DNA from 3 places in the Granulicella arctica genome. Region 1 is predicted to be linked to each of the others. Evidence: riboswitches for the same ligand, from Rfam matches in the RefSeq annotation. Region 1 holds a riboswitch; each other region holds the start of a gene.
What was found. Region 1 has a riboswitch for cobalamin ahead of OHL20_RS00475 (carboxypeptidase regulatory-like domain-containing protein). Riboswitches for the same ligand answer to the same signal wherever they lie in the genome.

Region 1 (4,861 bases):
GTAGAGACAGGCAGAGGGCGGGGTTCCCAACATTGGCAGAAACAAGCGTCAGCAGATGATGTCCTTGGTTGCCGACGTAGCTCGCCGTGAGCACGATGTTGCGCGTGATCTCCCGCTGCAGCGACAGCATGTAGTTGTTGATGTACGGAACGCGATTCCGGTAGTAGAAGAAGGGATCGGCAGCAATCGGGGTAAAGTTCGACCAGTCGACGTTGTTATCCGGATTTGAAGTCGACACGGTATGCGACGGAAACGGGAATGGGAAGCGCTGCCCGTTGTCGAAGCCTGTGGCGGCCGTGATGAAAGGCGTCTGCAGTAACGGTGGCGCAGGGCTTAGATAGTTGAACCCAAAGGGCGGTACGGCATACATAATTCCTGCAGACAATCCGGGAAAGGATGTGTAAAAGAGTCCATAGCTGGCCCGAATGCTGCTCTTGCCGGAATCTCCAAAGAGAAGACGAGCAAAGGCGTTCTCTGCATGGGGAGCGTACGCGAGACCGACTCGAGGGGCAGGGTTCTTGAAGCTGGTCGGCGCAATCGTCTGAGGCACACCCGGATCTCCTGCCACGACAAAGCCCAGGGGTGCTCCAGGGAAAAGTATGGACTTCTGCCCAGCGATGTACGTCTGGAGTTGATGGTTCTTCTCAGACCACGGCTCGATAATGTCCCAGCGCAGACCGGCGTTCAGGGTGACATCCCTGCTGATTCGCCAGCTGTCCTGCCCATATACGCCGAGGTAGTGATTGCGAAGGTAGAACGGCTGGCCGGAGGACTGGGTATAGTTGCTTGGCGTGCCAAGGAGCAGATCAGCATAGGCAGATCCGGTCTCAGTACCGTTGATGTTGAAGGTTCCATTGAAGGTGGCGTTCGGATGCTCGTTGACCTGGTCTTCGTGGAATTGGATACCGACCTTCAGGGTGTGCGCCCCAAGAACGCGAGAGAATCCATCGCTCAGATAAAAGGTGTTGTTGACCTGCGTCTCATTCGTGATGGGAACACCCATCACAAACGTTGGGAACGTGACGTTCTCGACTCCCTCAAATTGTGGAGCCTGTACGAAAATTCCTGATGTTCCTGCACCTGTCGTGAATCCCTGCGAAGCAAGCGAGACGCCGACACCGCCTTTCGGCTGGCCGATAATGTTCGCGTAACGAAGATAGCCCGCGTTGAACTCGTTCACCGCATTCGCTCCCACAACCTTGGTATCGGAGAAGGAGAACAGTTGTGCACGACCGATGGTAAGGGCGTCAAAGCCAGGAATGGACGCGCCGCCCTGCGCCCCAGGGTAGGGGTTATCCAGGGTGTAGTCGTCCACGAAGTAGTACCCCGAGACTCGCCCTAAGTGTGTGTCTGCGTCCAGGCGAATCGATCCCTTATCGTCCCGGTTCGTCTGCGCAGAGGCAACGCTTGAGAATTGAGCGTCATTGACGTTGGGCTTTGGAATGTACTGAAGCAGCGAGGTCCCGGGTGCGGACCATGCCGCGGTAGGAATAACTCCGTTCGAGAAGACACTGCTGTAGGCCTCTCCGGAGGTGATTGCATAGCCGAGCTTCTGCGAGAGAAGCGATGCTAAGTAGGGGCCACTGACCGTCTTGGTTAGCTCGCCAGCAAAGTTGCCCGAGCGTTCTGCGAGAGTCGGGACAGAGATATTGCCCGTAGAAATACCCTGATTCTTGCGTGTTCCCTGGTAATCGATGAAGAAGAAGAGATTGAGGCGCTCGAGCGGCCCTCCGATGGGTCCTCCTAACGCCATACCGAACTGATTCTGCTTGAACTCAGGCCGGGTGAGATCGAAGTATCCTCGCGCATCGAGCGAGGTATTTCGGAAGAACTCGAACGCTTTTCCGTGAAGCCGGTTGCTGCCTGATTTGGTCACAACGGTCACCATGCCGCCGTTGTAGTTGCCGTACTCCGGGTCGAAGTTGTTCGTGAGCACGCGAAACTGTTCAATCGAATCGAGATCAGGAACAACCGATGTTCCGCCGTTCATGTGTTCCTGAACGTCAACACCGTTCACCATGAAACCATTCGAGGACTCGCGCTGACCATTGATCGAGATATTCCCCGGATTCTCGTCGCCGGAAGGCGAGATCCCACCAGTGACGCCTGCCATGATGACGGCATTCGGAAGCAACGTTGACACAGGAGAGACACCGGGTTGAATCGACAGCAGATCGGTATAGCTCCGACCGTTCAGAGGCAGAGCCACCATTTGGTCGCCGGAGACAACTTCTCCGAGATGGGTGGACGAGGTCTCGACCCGAACGCCTGTCTCCGTCGTCACGGTGACCGTATCGGATCGATCGCCGATCGCAAGCGTGGTATCGACTCGCACCGCAGCGTCAGTGTCCACGTCCAGATTGGTTCGGCGCTGTGAGGTGAAGCCGTTAGCGGCGACCGCCAGATCGTAGTGGGCGACTGGGAGGTTTGGAAAAGAATAGAGTCCCTGAGCATTTGAGACGGCTTTGTAGATGATCATTTGAGCGGTGTTCACCAAGGTGAGGGTCGCTCCAGCAACGACTGCACCACTTGGATCGAGAACGGTGCCTGAAATACTTCCACCGGTCGCGGCAGACAGACTTGCTGTGAATGCAATGCAAACGAAGAGAGCGATGGTGACAGGAATTTGCCGAAGGATAAAACGTGACAGAGCTGAATTCGAAAAAAGCACGTACACCTCAAACCGCAGAGAGCGACAAGGCAGAAAAGCTCAGGGCAGATGAGCGATCGGCCCCGTTTCCTCGCGGGGTAGAATCAAAAAGCTCATCGTGGGTAGGTCTCCTGATTGACGGGTGAAGCTGATATTCCAGCTTCTAACCTCTCGCCTTCCCCGGCTAAAACCGAGTGGCACATGAGAGGTCTTTTCCTGATCACAGTGGCGGGACCATGCCGGACTTGCACCGGCTTCCCTGTTATGCCCTCGCGGGCACCCAAGATGTTGTATGACTTCAAAGTAGCACAAGGCGGATTGAGCGTATGTCATTTCTTCAGAACTCAATATCCACTTGGTCGCTCCACAAGAGAATCAAGAGCGGCTTCCAGGAAGGTCGAGATGGTTGCTGACGTATATCCCATAAAAAGACGATCGCCAAATCACCTGGCCAATATGTAGCGTCTCTTGGACATCGAGGCCGTCGTTGACAGAACAAATGCGACTACCACGAGTAGCTAGCTTGACCGCGTAAGCGCGTTCTAAAATAAGCGTGCCTGGCAATCTCATCCATCAAAAATTGAAAATAAGACCATCAACAAGTGTCAAGGACAACTCTGATTTATGGCCTGCAAGATTCCATGTTTCTTTGAGCTTTCCCCGCTTGACAACCTCCGCATGGAAGCGCGAAGCCATATCGCAAGCATTCGCCAATACCGCTTTTACCGTCGCCGTCTGCTCCCTACAATCGGCTCCCTGCTGGATCGACTTCCTCCGCGACGAATCATCCTGCCTTCCACTCTCGATTTCGCTTGTGACATGGCCTCCTCTCCTCACTCGGTGGTCACATCGCGCAGTTTATGGAACCTATCTACTTATATTTACAGGCGTTGTCGGTAACGGCACAGCTTGCCTATTCCCGGGCGGTGCTTACATGGTTTGAACATCGCCGTGGCCGCGCACTTGCCATCATTCTCGCAATAGTCGAAGAGTATCCGACTGTCGTGAACGCTTCAACCGCATAGCTCTGAGGAGATTCCGGCATAGATACAACCTTTACCTCTAGTCCGGAGGTCACACAGCCCTGTGCAGACTCGGCCACAGCCTACCCCTCGAACCCTTGCGCAAAGCGAGTCCTAGCTCCGAGACCTCATTGCAGCTAAGTCTTCTCGTGTAACATCTACTATTTCTTTCAGAAAAGCCATGGGACTGTAGCAACGAAAAAACAAACTCGCAGCTTTCGTCCTCGTCTCATCTAAAAAGTAATGCGTGCAGAGAATTCAAGCTCTCTCGGATCGAGCGAAGAAGTGATCTGGCCGTAGGTGCCAGAACCTACACTTGTATCTACATTGCCAAAGTTCGGATGATTGAGGAAGTTGAAAGCCTCTGCGCGGAACTGAACATTGAGCCTCTCTCGAATCGGAAAGGTCTTATACCCGGCCACGTTGAACGAGATCTCGCGTGGTCCTTTTATAGTACCCGGTCGAGCGTTGCCATAAAAACCATTTGCTGGAGCAACGAACGACCTTGTATCGAACCACTCCGCCTTTGTTTTAAGCAGCGTGATCGGACCGACTTGATTCGGACGTATGGCTAAGCCTTGCACACCGGTAGCCAGTCCTGGAGTCAGGGCGAACCCACTCTCGAGGACACCCAGACCTGCGAGACTCCAGCCTCCCAGTATCTGCCGTTCGAGCAGGTTGCCAGTGCGGCGGAACGCCTGAATGTCGTACACCCCAGACATGGTAAGCGCGTGCGTACGATTGAAGTCAGACAAGCCGTATTCGGGAGCCAGATTAGTCCAGTCTTGGACTCCTGTGCCTCCGCCGCCAGCGATGCTACCGCCGCCGGTGTTGCTTGCATGACCAAATTGCGAGAGTGATTTGCTATAAGCATAGGCGACGGTTAAGTTCACAGAGTTCTTGCGATAAACGAAACCCGCTTGCAGCGCGTTGTAGTTGCCGGAGCCGATGCCAGCTTCGGTATAAATGTTGGAATATCCTTTGTACGGACGAGTGTAGTTCGCACTGGTGAGATTTTGATTGATGCACGGATCAAAGTCATACTGCGTCGAAGCCTGCTGACCGGCAGTGCAATTCACGGTCGCGGTTTGCTGTGAAGGAGCAGTTACTCGAGACGGTTGATTCTGGTCGTAGCCGAACGTATCCTGGTGCCGAAAAAGTGTTCCCGCATACGCTACACTGAGCACCG
Region 2 (4,861 bases), 1.1 Mb from region 1:
CGCTCAAGATCCCCTCGGTCGTATCAAGCGTCATGGTGGTGCGAAGGCTCCTGAGCTGAAGCCCAGCCTGCTCCAGGGCTTCCTCGACGACACGACGCGATCCTGAGCCATGTTCGCGGGTGACGAATGCGGCTGACTGCAGATCGTTGACATCGATATCCTGATCAGCCCACTCGTGATCGTGCGGGACGACAAGGACCATGTGGTCTTCCATGAACGGCTCCGCCTTTACGTCTGAGCGCAGAGCCGGTCCCTCGACAAGAGCGAGGTCGATACGATGCTCCGCAAGGGAGGTCAGCACCTCGTCCGTATTACCGCTCATGCCGGAAAGAGAGACGCCGGGATAATCCTTTCGAAAGGCCGCTAAGAGATTTGGCAGCAGATACTGCCCGATAGTTTGCGAGGCGCCGACGCGCAACTCATCGACACGGGTACCAGAGACCTCGGCGATGGCCTGTACAGCTTCGTCAACGATTGCCTTAAGGCTTAGCGCGTACTTGTGCAGCACCATGCCGCTCTCGGTGAGGGTTACCTTGCCCTTGGTGCGATCAAAGAGGGATACTCCCAACTCTTCTTCAAGAGCCCTGATCTGCTGCGTGACCGCTGGCTGAGTGATGAATAACTCTTCGGATGCCTTCCGAAAGTTGAGGCTATGCGCTGCAGCCCGAAACACCTTGAGTCTAAAGTTTTCCATAAAGCGGGCCCCCCGGTCCGACTGTCCACTCTTGTGTCTAACTTTAGCGCAGAGCTCTGCGGTGTTTAATCGCCGCTTGCGTCTTGCGGGGTAAGCAGAGATGCTGTCGAACGCACGGTCCAGACACGTCCGTTATAGCGGAGATCCGTCAGCGACAGCGGTGCAATGTCGAGTCGCCAAAAGGCTTGCGCTGGAGCGCCAAGAACATGAATGACAGCAGCGCGGATGACTGCCGGATGGGTGATGGCGACGGTGTGCCCGAGAAGGCTCTGAAGCTCCAGCCACGCTGCCACGCGTGCAAGAAGATCGTTGATGGACTCGCCGCCGTGCGGGTGCGCATCCGGGTCCGTCAACCAGGCGACGAGAGCGGATGGGTCTTCCCGCTCCAACTCGCCAAGATCCCGCCCGCTCCACAGGCCGCAGTCGAGGTCACGCAGTTCGGCCGACGAAATTGCGGTGAGCCCAAGGGCGGAAGCTGTTTCGAGCGTCCTCTTCTCAGGACCGGCGAGCACCTGCTGTGCCCGGGGACTCTGCCATTGAAGCAATGCAATTCGTGCAAGCTGGAAATCTTCCAGTGACTCGTTCGCGGGGAAGGAAGACTTGCGTATGGCGGAGGTGACCGCGTGACTGATAAAGCTGATTCTTGAGGTCATAGGTTCGTCGATTGTCTTCCAGATTAGTTAACCAGAGCTTCGGAATCTTGACATCGATCATGGTGGCACATAGGGTGGAATAAGCTTTGAAGATGGTGAACGAGCAGGAAGCAAATTATCGGACTGCTCCTCGCGCGTTTGAATGCATGATCTCAGGAGACTCCACATGGCTCAATCTGCAGTTGGTTCGATTACACAACCTGTCTCTCTCCCTGTGATCCCGTTGAGCGAACTGTTGCCATGGTTGCTCTTCGGCGGCCTGCTGATGCTGCTGGCGATCTATTTTGTCGGCGCAGAACAGGGCGCCACCTCCATCATCGATGGCCGTACGGTGCATGAATTCCTGCACGACGGACGTCATCTGCTCGGCTTTCCCTGCCACTAAACTCAACTGTATTGTCTCGTGAAAGCTCATGGTTCGTAAGCTGCTCGTTCGTGGGATTGTGTCTGGGCTGCTTGCTGGCCTGCTGGTCTTTCTTGCGGCACGCCTAATCGGTGAGCCACAGGTCGACAGGGCGATCGCCTTTGAAGCCAATGCCGACAAGCTGAAGAATGAGGCTCCTGAGCCAGAGATGGTAAGCCGTAAGATCCAGAAAACAGCGGGGCTTTTGACCGGCGTTCTTGTCTATGGTGCTGCTCTCGGCGGCATCTTTGGTCTGGTGTTCGCCTTGTGCAGCGGACGGGTCGGACCGCAGGCGCCCCGAGCGCTGGCTGCCTTCCTTGGCGGCGCTGGGTTCATCGTGATCGGGCTGGTGCCAAGCCTGAAGTATCCAGCCAATCCTCCTGCCGTGGGGAGTCCAGAGACCATCGGGGTGAGGACGGCGACATTTTTCTTTATGATCCTCATCTCCGTGGCCGCAGCTGTTCTCTCGCTCCAGCTATCTCGACCGTTGATGCGCCGATTTGGCGGATGGAATGGTTCACTGCTCGCTGCAACTGCTTTTCTCCTGCTAGTGGGTGTTTTCTCCTTTGTGCTTCCGGTGATTAACGAAGTTCCAGCGGGCTTTCCTGCCGACGTACTGTGGCGCTTCCGCATCGCTGCGCTCGGGCTGCAGGCGATCCTGTGGGCGGCGATCGGGCTGTCGTTTGGATGGCTCACGGAGCGCGAAACTCGCCGGGTTTGAAGGGCGTGCGGGTTAGCTTGTCGGACATTTGATAACGAGCAACGTGATACAACTTGATTAACCTACGGTGCCCGATTGGGCTTAAAAGGGAAGTCCGGAGAGATACCGGCGCGGTCCCGCCACTGTAAACAAAGAGACGCTGCCAGCAAAAACCACTTGGTTGAACGATCAGGGAAGGTGGCAGCCGACAGATACCTTGTCGCTTTGAGCCAGGAGACCTGCCAGGGTTATGTTGCAACGTTCTGCGGAGAACAGAGACCTTGCGCCTGATCGCTCGACCTTTCGAAGAAAACCCGTGCTTCCCCGTCATCCTGACATCTGTGTTCACGACCTTAGTCGCAGGTTCTAATCGACCGTGTGAGGAGGTCTAGCTATGGCAACGACGAACCGACAGCGCGTGGTGCGGGCAGACGGACGAGCCTTCAATATCATTCAGCACCGTGCTCATCTGAGCTACTGCTCTCTTGGCTGCTGCTGCGGCATTACGGAGCGGGGCTACGCTGCCGTTCCTGTGGACGTCTACAAGGCGGAGTGGCTGAGACGTAAGATTCGTCACGACGTCCATCTCACCCAGGGCGGGTGTCTCGGGCCATGTGCACTTGCGAACGTAGTCAGCCTTGTCTTCGATAGCAAAAGCATCTGGTTTCATTCGGTCAATAGCGAATGGCAGGTACGCCAGATCTACGACTACATTGACGCAATGCTCGCGGCGGATCGCTTTATACAGCCACCTGCGGAGTTGAGCGAGTATGTCTTCAATTATTACGATTGGGATATTCGGAAGCCCGCTACGTCGGAAGGTCTCGTCACACTGGAAAAGGTACAGCCTAACGGCGCGATCATGCTGTTGTCGCATGCCGATACGGACTTACTGACCCTGGTGAAGACGTCTGAGTTTCTGCCTGAAGAGTTGCGCGTCGGCGCGTTTTCGTTGAACGCTCTCCGCAACGAAGATCAGATGGACGTTTTGATCAGCGGAGAGATGAGCAAAGCGCGCGTCATCATCGTCCGCTGCCACGGGCCGCTCAGTTGTATTCCGGGATTTGCGAAGCTCAAGAGCACCTGCATCGAACGCGGCCAATCCCTTGTTCTGGTAAGCGGGTGCGGGGAGAACACGTCAGAGTTTTCGGAGACGATCAATGTACCGGCCGATGTGCTGCAGACGGCTGCAGACTATCTGGGGCTTGGCGGCACCGGCAACTTTGGGGAGCTGTTTCGCTTCCTCTCGGACCGCCTGATGTTGACGGGATACGGATACGCCGCGCCCGCTGCCATGCCGGAGCATGGGATCTACCTGCCGGATGTGGAGGTTGCAACGCTCGAAGACTGGGAGCGGCAGGCGGATCTGGAGAAGCCTACGGTTGCCGTGCTCTTCTACCGGGCTCATCTGATGAGCGGGAACACCGGCTTTATCGATGCGATTGCCAATGCGTTACGCAGCAAACAAGTCAATGCGCTTTGCGTGTTTACCTCGAGCCTCAAGGCGAAGGTTGAGGGTCGTCCTGCAGCATTTCAATTTATTGGTGGGCGGGCTGACGTTCTCATCTCGACTTTGTCGTTTGCCCTCGGCGAGGTAAATACCGGGTCGGTAACGGTGCCTGGGGAAGCGGTGGACTCGCTCGAACATCTTGGGATTCCAGTCCTTCAGGCGATTGCAAGTGGTATGCCGCGTGGCGCGTGGGAGGGGTCCCGCCGAGGCCTGAACGCACTCGACACTGCCGTGAATGTGGCTATACCCGAGTTTGACGGCCGCATCATTACCGTCCCGATCTCCTTTAAGGAAAGGGGAGCGGCCGGTTCAGAGAGCCTGTATGTTGCGCACGAGGAGCGAGCCTTGCGAGTTGCTGGTATTGCGGCACGCCTGACAAAGCTGCGCCGCACAGAAAACCGCGAAAAGCGAATCGCCTTTGTTCTCACAAACTCTGCAGCGAAGGCCTCGCAGGTAGGAGGCGCCGTTGGTCTTGATTCACCGGCAAGTCTTTTAACGACGCTTCATGCGATGCGCGCGCGGCGGTACAGTGTCTCTGCGTTACCAGAAACGTCTGATGAACTCATGCAAACGCTTCTGCAGCATGGGACGTACGATGATCGCTATCCCCTTGATCCTGACCGCGCGATGCGCTTCTCGCGATCAATCTATCGCAAAATCTTTGCAGAGTTTCCGGAGCGCCCCAATCGCAGGATGCAGGACTTCTGGGGACAGCCGCAGGACCGCGGCCCAAGTATCCTGCCGGCTAAAAAAACCGATAAGAAGCTGCTGCCGACTATCGGCGGCAAGATCGTTTCAATCGATCAGGAAGAGCCCTGGGGAGACGAGAGCGACTACCTGTTTGCGGCGATGGACCTAGGGAATGCCTTGATTGCGTTGCAGCCTCCGCGCGGCTACGGCA
Region 3 (4,861 bases), 1.1 Mb from region 1:
CGACTGCGAGGGCTGCTGCAACAGCAGAGATAAAGCCGTCGACTACAACAACTAGTTTCCTCTGAGCAGCGGCTAGAATCATTCCTGTCATCGCAGCAATCTCAAGCCCGCCAACGCAGCGAAGGATCTCCAGAGCAGAATGCGTGGAGGCAATGCTGATCGGCGAGTCAAAATATTTATGCTGAGCTGCACGAACCGCGCTAAGTTTCCGCGCATAGGCTGCAGGTTCGACGCCCGTACCTAAACCTGTAGCCAATTCGGGTGTCGATCCTGTGAGTTGGCAGGTAATGACACTGGCGGCAGTGGTGTTGCCGATCCCCATCTCCCCGATCGCGACGACGGCATGACCTGCTGCAGCGGCTCTATCGGCCATGCTTATGCCGACAGACAAGGCGGCCGCAAGTTCTTCGTCAGTCATCGCAGCTTCGTGCAACATGTTTTTTGTTCCTCTGCAGACCTTGCAGTGGACTAACCCAGGGAGCGCACCAAAGTCCGCATCGACTCCCACATCGACAACCGTAAGAGTGGCGTTGTGAAGTCGAGCGAGAACATTAATCGCTGCGCCTCCCGAGACAAAGTTGAGCACCATCTGGTGGGTGACCTCACGAGGATAAGCACTTACACCTTCCTCAGCTACACCATGATCTGCTGCAAAGATGTAGACGCCCTTGCTCATTGGTTCATTGAAGGGTCCATCATGAATAGCTACTATCTGCGCGGCAAGGGGCTCCAGGCGCCCGAGACTGCCTAGAGGTTTGGTCAGGGTATCAAGATGTCTTTGAGCTCGAAGTCGAGCAGGCTCACTCACAGGTGCAATCGATTGAATGACCCGGCTAACAAGCGTGTTACTTAGGGAATTCATGAAGTAATCTCGGGAGCATTCATTGGGTGAAGAGACGCTCCGTCGTAGCGGACTTGCGTTCGACGCGCTGCTTCGACTAAATGCATGGCTACGAGAGGATTGGCCATAAAATGGAGATGCACGTAGCTTGCTAGAGTGTTACCAACTCCGTAGCCCTCAAGCTCTTCACGATCAGAGAGAGAGTAGTGAACACGATAACTAGTCTCAGTCGGACTCACCTTTGTGATATGCGAGTAGTGGAAGCTGTGGCCCCGGATCGTGGTCCCACTTGGTCCAAGCAGGCAGTTCTGAGTAAATTCGACAGTGACATAGCCGAACCGCACCAGCTTATTTGTCATTTCCATCGCGAAGGGCAAAACACCCACCATCTCATGGTCTTTGCCATCGCTCGTCGTAAGCTGCCGTGAGAGATAGATCATTCCTCCGCATTCGGCGTAGATCAATCCTCCTAATGCAGAGAACGTCCGGATGTCTTGTAGCAAGCTTAGATTCTTGCTAAGTTGCTCCGCGTACAACTCTGGGTAGCCTCCACCAAAGTACAAGGCATCGAGGTTTGACGGAAGCTGCGCATCATTCAGAGGGCTAAATGAAATGAGTACGGCACCCTGTTTGCGGAGCAAGTCAAAATTATTTTCATAGTAAAAAGAGAAAGCTCGATCACGAGCCACTCCTATTCTGACGGCCGACAGTTCGGGCTCCCATGTCGCAGTGTGAAGAGGTGTTACTTCCTCGACATACTCGAGGGCGAGGATTCGCTCCAGATCAAAGTGCTTTTCAGCTAGCGCCGCAAGAACATGAGTGAGTTCCTTTGTGGCGCATTCATCGCTGACTGCTTCCTCCACCGTCTGCAAGCCGAGGTGACGTTCGGGGATGGTGATCTCAGGATTTCGTGGAAGCCAGCCAAGGACAGGAGTCTTGCATGAGGCGTCGATGGCAGTTTGCAGCATTTTGAAGTGACGCTCACTGGCGCAACGATTAAGGATGACCCCGGAGATTACCAGCTGCGGGTCAAATAACTCAAAGCCGAGCACGACCGCAGCAATGCTTCGCGCGCTCTTTGCCGCATCGAGAACGAGCACCACTGGTAGCTTCAGCAGTTTGGCGATCTCTGCGCTGCTGCCCGTTTCACTGATTCCACTCTTCCCATCGAAGAGGCCCATCATTCCCTCGACGACCACTGCATCGACATCGCTTGTCGCTTCACGAAAGAGCGTTCGATTGGCCTCCTCAGTGAGCATCCACGTGTCTAAATTTCGTGCTGCACGGCCCGAGATGCGCGCGTGATGACCAGTGTCGAGGAAGTCGGGGCCTCCTTTAAACGCCTGCACCACTTGACCTCGTTTGACGATTGCCGCGAGAAGCGCGAGAACGACCGTAGTCTTCCCCACTCCACTCGCAGTGCCTGCGATGAGCAGGCCCTTCAAGACGTGAACCCGGGTTGCAAGCTTCCTTTGAGAACGAGTGGAAGACCTGCAATCATCAGCAACACGTTATCTGACTGTGCTGCGATACGTTGATTGATCTCCCCCACCAGGTCACGATAACGCCTTCCGAGCGGGTACTCAGGAACGATGCCGCTCCCAACCTCATTTGAGACAATCACCACTGAACAGGAAACAGAGCTAAGAGCAGCGGAGAACGCGCCTAGACGAGCCTCAAGTTTCGAGTTGTGGTCTGCTTCTTCTTCAAGCAGGTTTGCCGCAAAGAGCGTCAGGCAATCGACGAGGATCAAGTCGCAATGGGACGATGCAGATTCCAGAGCGCCACCCAGATCCAAAGGCTCTTCTATCGTCGTCCAGTGTGCAGGACGATCGTTCCGATGGCGTTGGATCTTGCTACGCATCTCGTCATCATTGCGCGCTTCGGCCGTCGCGACGAAGGTGACACGGTCCGATCGCTCAGCAAGCTGCTGTGCATACCGGCTCTTGCCGCTACGCACACCGCCGAGAACAAGCGTTACGTATCTCGAAGGTAGGTCGTGCATGTGACGCTCCTTGCATTTGCACGCGGACGTGCAGAAAGCAGAGCGGGAACTATAGAAAGGCAGCTGCCACATCGCCCCCAATGGGACCATGTGGATATGCTCTTCAACTCTCCCAGCGAAGTTGAATGTAGCCCAATCGCATCTGGCCGGTCTTCTGACTTGCGCTTCATTGAACTTTGAACGGCCTTCCCAGGAAGATTTCCCCAGTGGCTTTAGATGTTCAAGCTCTCAACGCTTACAGCTACGGGGTAGCGACGGATTTGCACCGTCTTCCCGAACACCAGATGTTCGATTTATATCCTGAACAGTGAGGGGGGTCAACCGGTAAGCGCTTGCGAAGATGCGTTCCAAGCTTTCTCTGAACTCACAAGCCGTGTTGGCTCCCTGACATTGCCGTAGTAGTCGTTGTCATTTCGATATGCAAGTCCTGTATGGCTGGTAACTCCTGAAACCGAAGAAAGCGTGCTCGCATTGCATCTGCAATCTTGCCGGTCTGCCCGAGCGCGTTAGACGCATCTTCTGTATCGATGACCAAGGCGGCGCATGACAGTTGCCGCGCGGCTTCCAGAGCCTCTTGCCAAGGATCGCCCTTGTTGATGGAGACGTTGGCACGACCGTCAGTCAACAACAAAAGCAACGTCGAAGGATCTACAAACTCTTGCGCGAGGCTTAGCGCGTGTGCAAGCGGAGTGCGGCCGCCCGTAGGCAGATATTCGAGAGCTCTCAATGCGTCGGCAAGCAACTCTGTAGGCTCGAGTAACACCTCTGCGGTGACACCTCGAAAGATGATGATCGCAACCTCATCTCCGCGCCTGAAGGAGCGTGTAAGCAGACTGGCGACTGCCCCCTTTACAGAGCGCATCCGCTCCTGTGCCGCGTGGGAACCGCTCGAATCGATCACGAATAAGTAGCGGGTGCCGGGCCTCGAAGCACGCACCTGTTCGTGCAGATCAGAGCTGCGGGGTTTCAGAGTACCTGTCTCGCGAAGCGCATGCTTGAGCGTGGCGTGGAGATTGAGTTCTATGGGAGTATCCGCTTGACGAGCACCTATTACGGCCCCACGGTTTGCGGTACCTGTAGAGGAGATAACCGCAGACTTCCGTGGATCAGAAGAGGTGACAAGGAGAGCAGGCGCTTCAACCTCCTTCGGTTTGAAGATCCGCTCCTCTATTGCTGATTCTTGATTTTGTGACTGAGATGCCGTCTCCGGCGGCTTGGTATCGGCTTTTGACGGAGGTGGAGGCGGTCGCTGCGGACCCCTGTCTCGCGACCGATGGGCAAGTACAAGAGGAAGCACGGTCACCAGATGGTGCGACTCAACGGAAGCATCGCCATCTAGGGCAGCCAATGACATGGAAGCTCGCATGATTGCCAGGTCAGCTCGAAGGGACCGAACACCGTGTTCACAAACCATTGCACTAATCTCGGCAAGTATTTCGGTTGAGCAGATCACATGAGGCAGAGACTTTCGCGCTGTAGCGATCCTCATTTGAAGGATCTCCTGATCGCGAGACCAGTCTCGTCCAAATGCCTCAAGGTCACGATCGAAGCTCATGCGACGCGCGAGTACTTCGCTGCGCTCTAACGGGTCGAGCGACGCGGCAATGTCGACAGAGAGCGCAAACCGGTCGAGAAGCTGTGGACGAAGTGACCCTTCTTCGGGGTTCATGCTGCCAAGCAGGACAAACTCCGCCGGGTGGCTCGCACTGAGGCCGTCGCGTTCGACTACGTTGACGCCGCTCGCAGCGGTATCAAGGAGAGAGTCGCCAAGGTGAGCAGGAAGGAGATTGATCTCGTCGACGTAGAGTACGCCTCCATGCGCCTCTGAGAGCAGACCCGGCTTTAGCATGGGCTTGCCCGCGAGTGTGCTCTCGAGGTGCAGGCCGCCAAGCAGCCGGTCCTCCGTAGCGCCGATCGGCAGATTGATAAACGGAGCAGGGGAGGGAAGCAGTGCAGCCAGAGCGCGCGCAGTCGTTGTTTTACCGGCACCTTTATCGCCGCGCAAGAGCACGCCA

Region 2: another riboswitch for cobalamin. It lies ahead of cobN (cobaltochelatase subunit CobN); the one in region 1 lies ahead of OHL20_RS00475 (carboxypeptidase regulatory-like domain-containing protein).
Region 3: another riboswitch for cobalamin. It lies ahead of cobU (bifunctional adenosylcobinamide kinase/adenosylcobinamide-phosphate guanylyltransferase); the one in region 1 lies ahead of OHL20_RS00475 (carboxypeptidase regulatory-like domain-containing protein).

What each region holds. Positions count from the first base shown of each region.
Region 1 covers NZ_JAGTUT010000001.1:106,614-111,474, forward strand. The annotation lists gene OHL20_RS00475 (carboxypeptidase regulatory-like domain-containing protein) at 1-2,671, opposite strand, end outside; cobalamin riboswitch at 2,755-2,949, opposite strand; gene OHL20_RS00480 (TonB-dependent receptor) at 3,906-4,861, opposite strand, start outside.
Region 2 covers NZ_JAGTUT010000001.1:1,172,957-1,177,817, forward strand. The annotation lists gene OHL20_RS04860 (LysR family transcriptional regulator) at 1-694, opposite strand, end outside; gene OHL20_RS04865 (histidine phosphatase family protein) at 760-1,347, opposite strand; gene OHL20_RS04870 (CbtB-domain containing protein) at 1,514-1,732, shown strand; gene OHL20_RS04875 (CbtA family protein) at 1,761-2,471, shown strand; cobalamin riboswitch at 2,520-2,709, shown strand; gene cobN (cobaltochelatase subunit CobN) at 2,845-4,861, shown strand, end outside.
Region 3 covers NZ_JAGTUT010000001.1:1,180,251-1,185,111, reverse strand. The annotation lists gene cobT (nicotinate-nucleotide--dimethylbenzimidazole phosphoribosyltransferase) at 1-862, opposite strand, end outside; gene OHL20_RS04895 (cobyrinate a,c-diamide synthase) at 859-2,286, opposite strand; gene cobU (bifunctional adenosylcobinamide kinase/adenosylcobinamide-phosphate guanylyltransferase) at 2,283-2,846, opposite strand; cobalamin riboswitch at 2,974-3,146, opposite strand; gene OHL20_RS04885 (ATP-binding protein) at 3,211-4,861, opposite strand, start outside.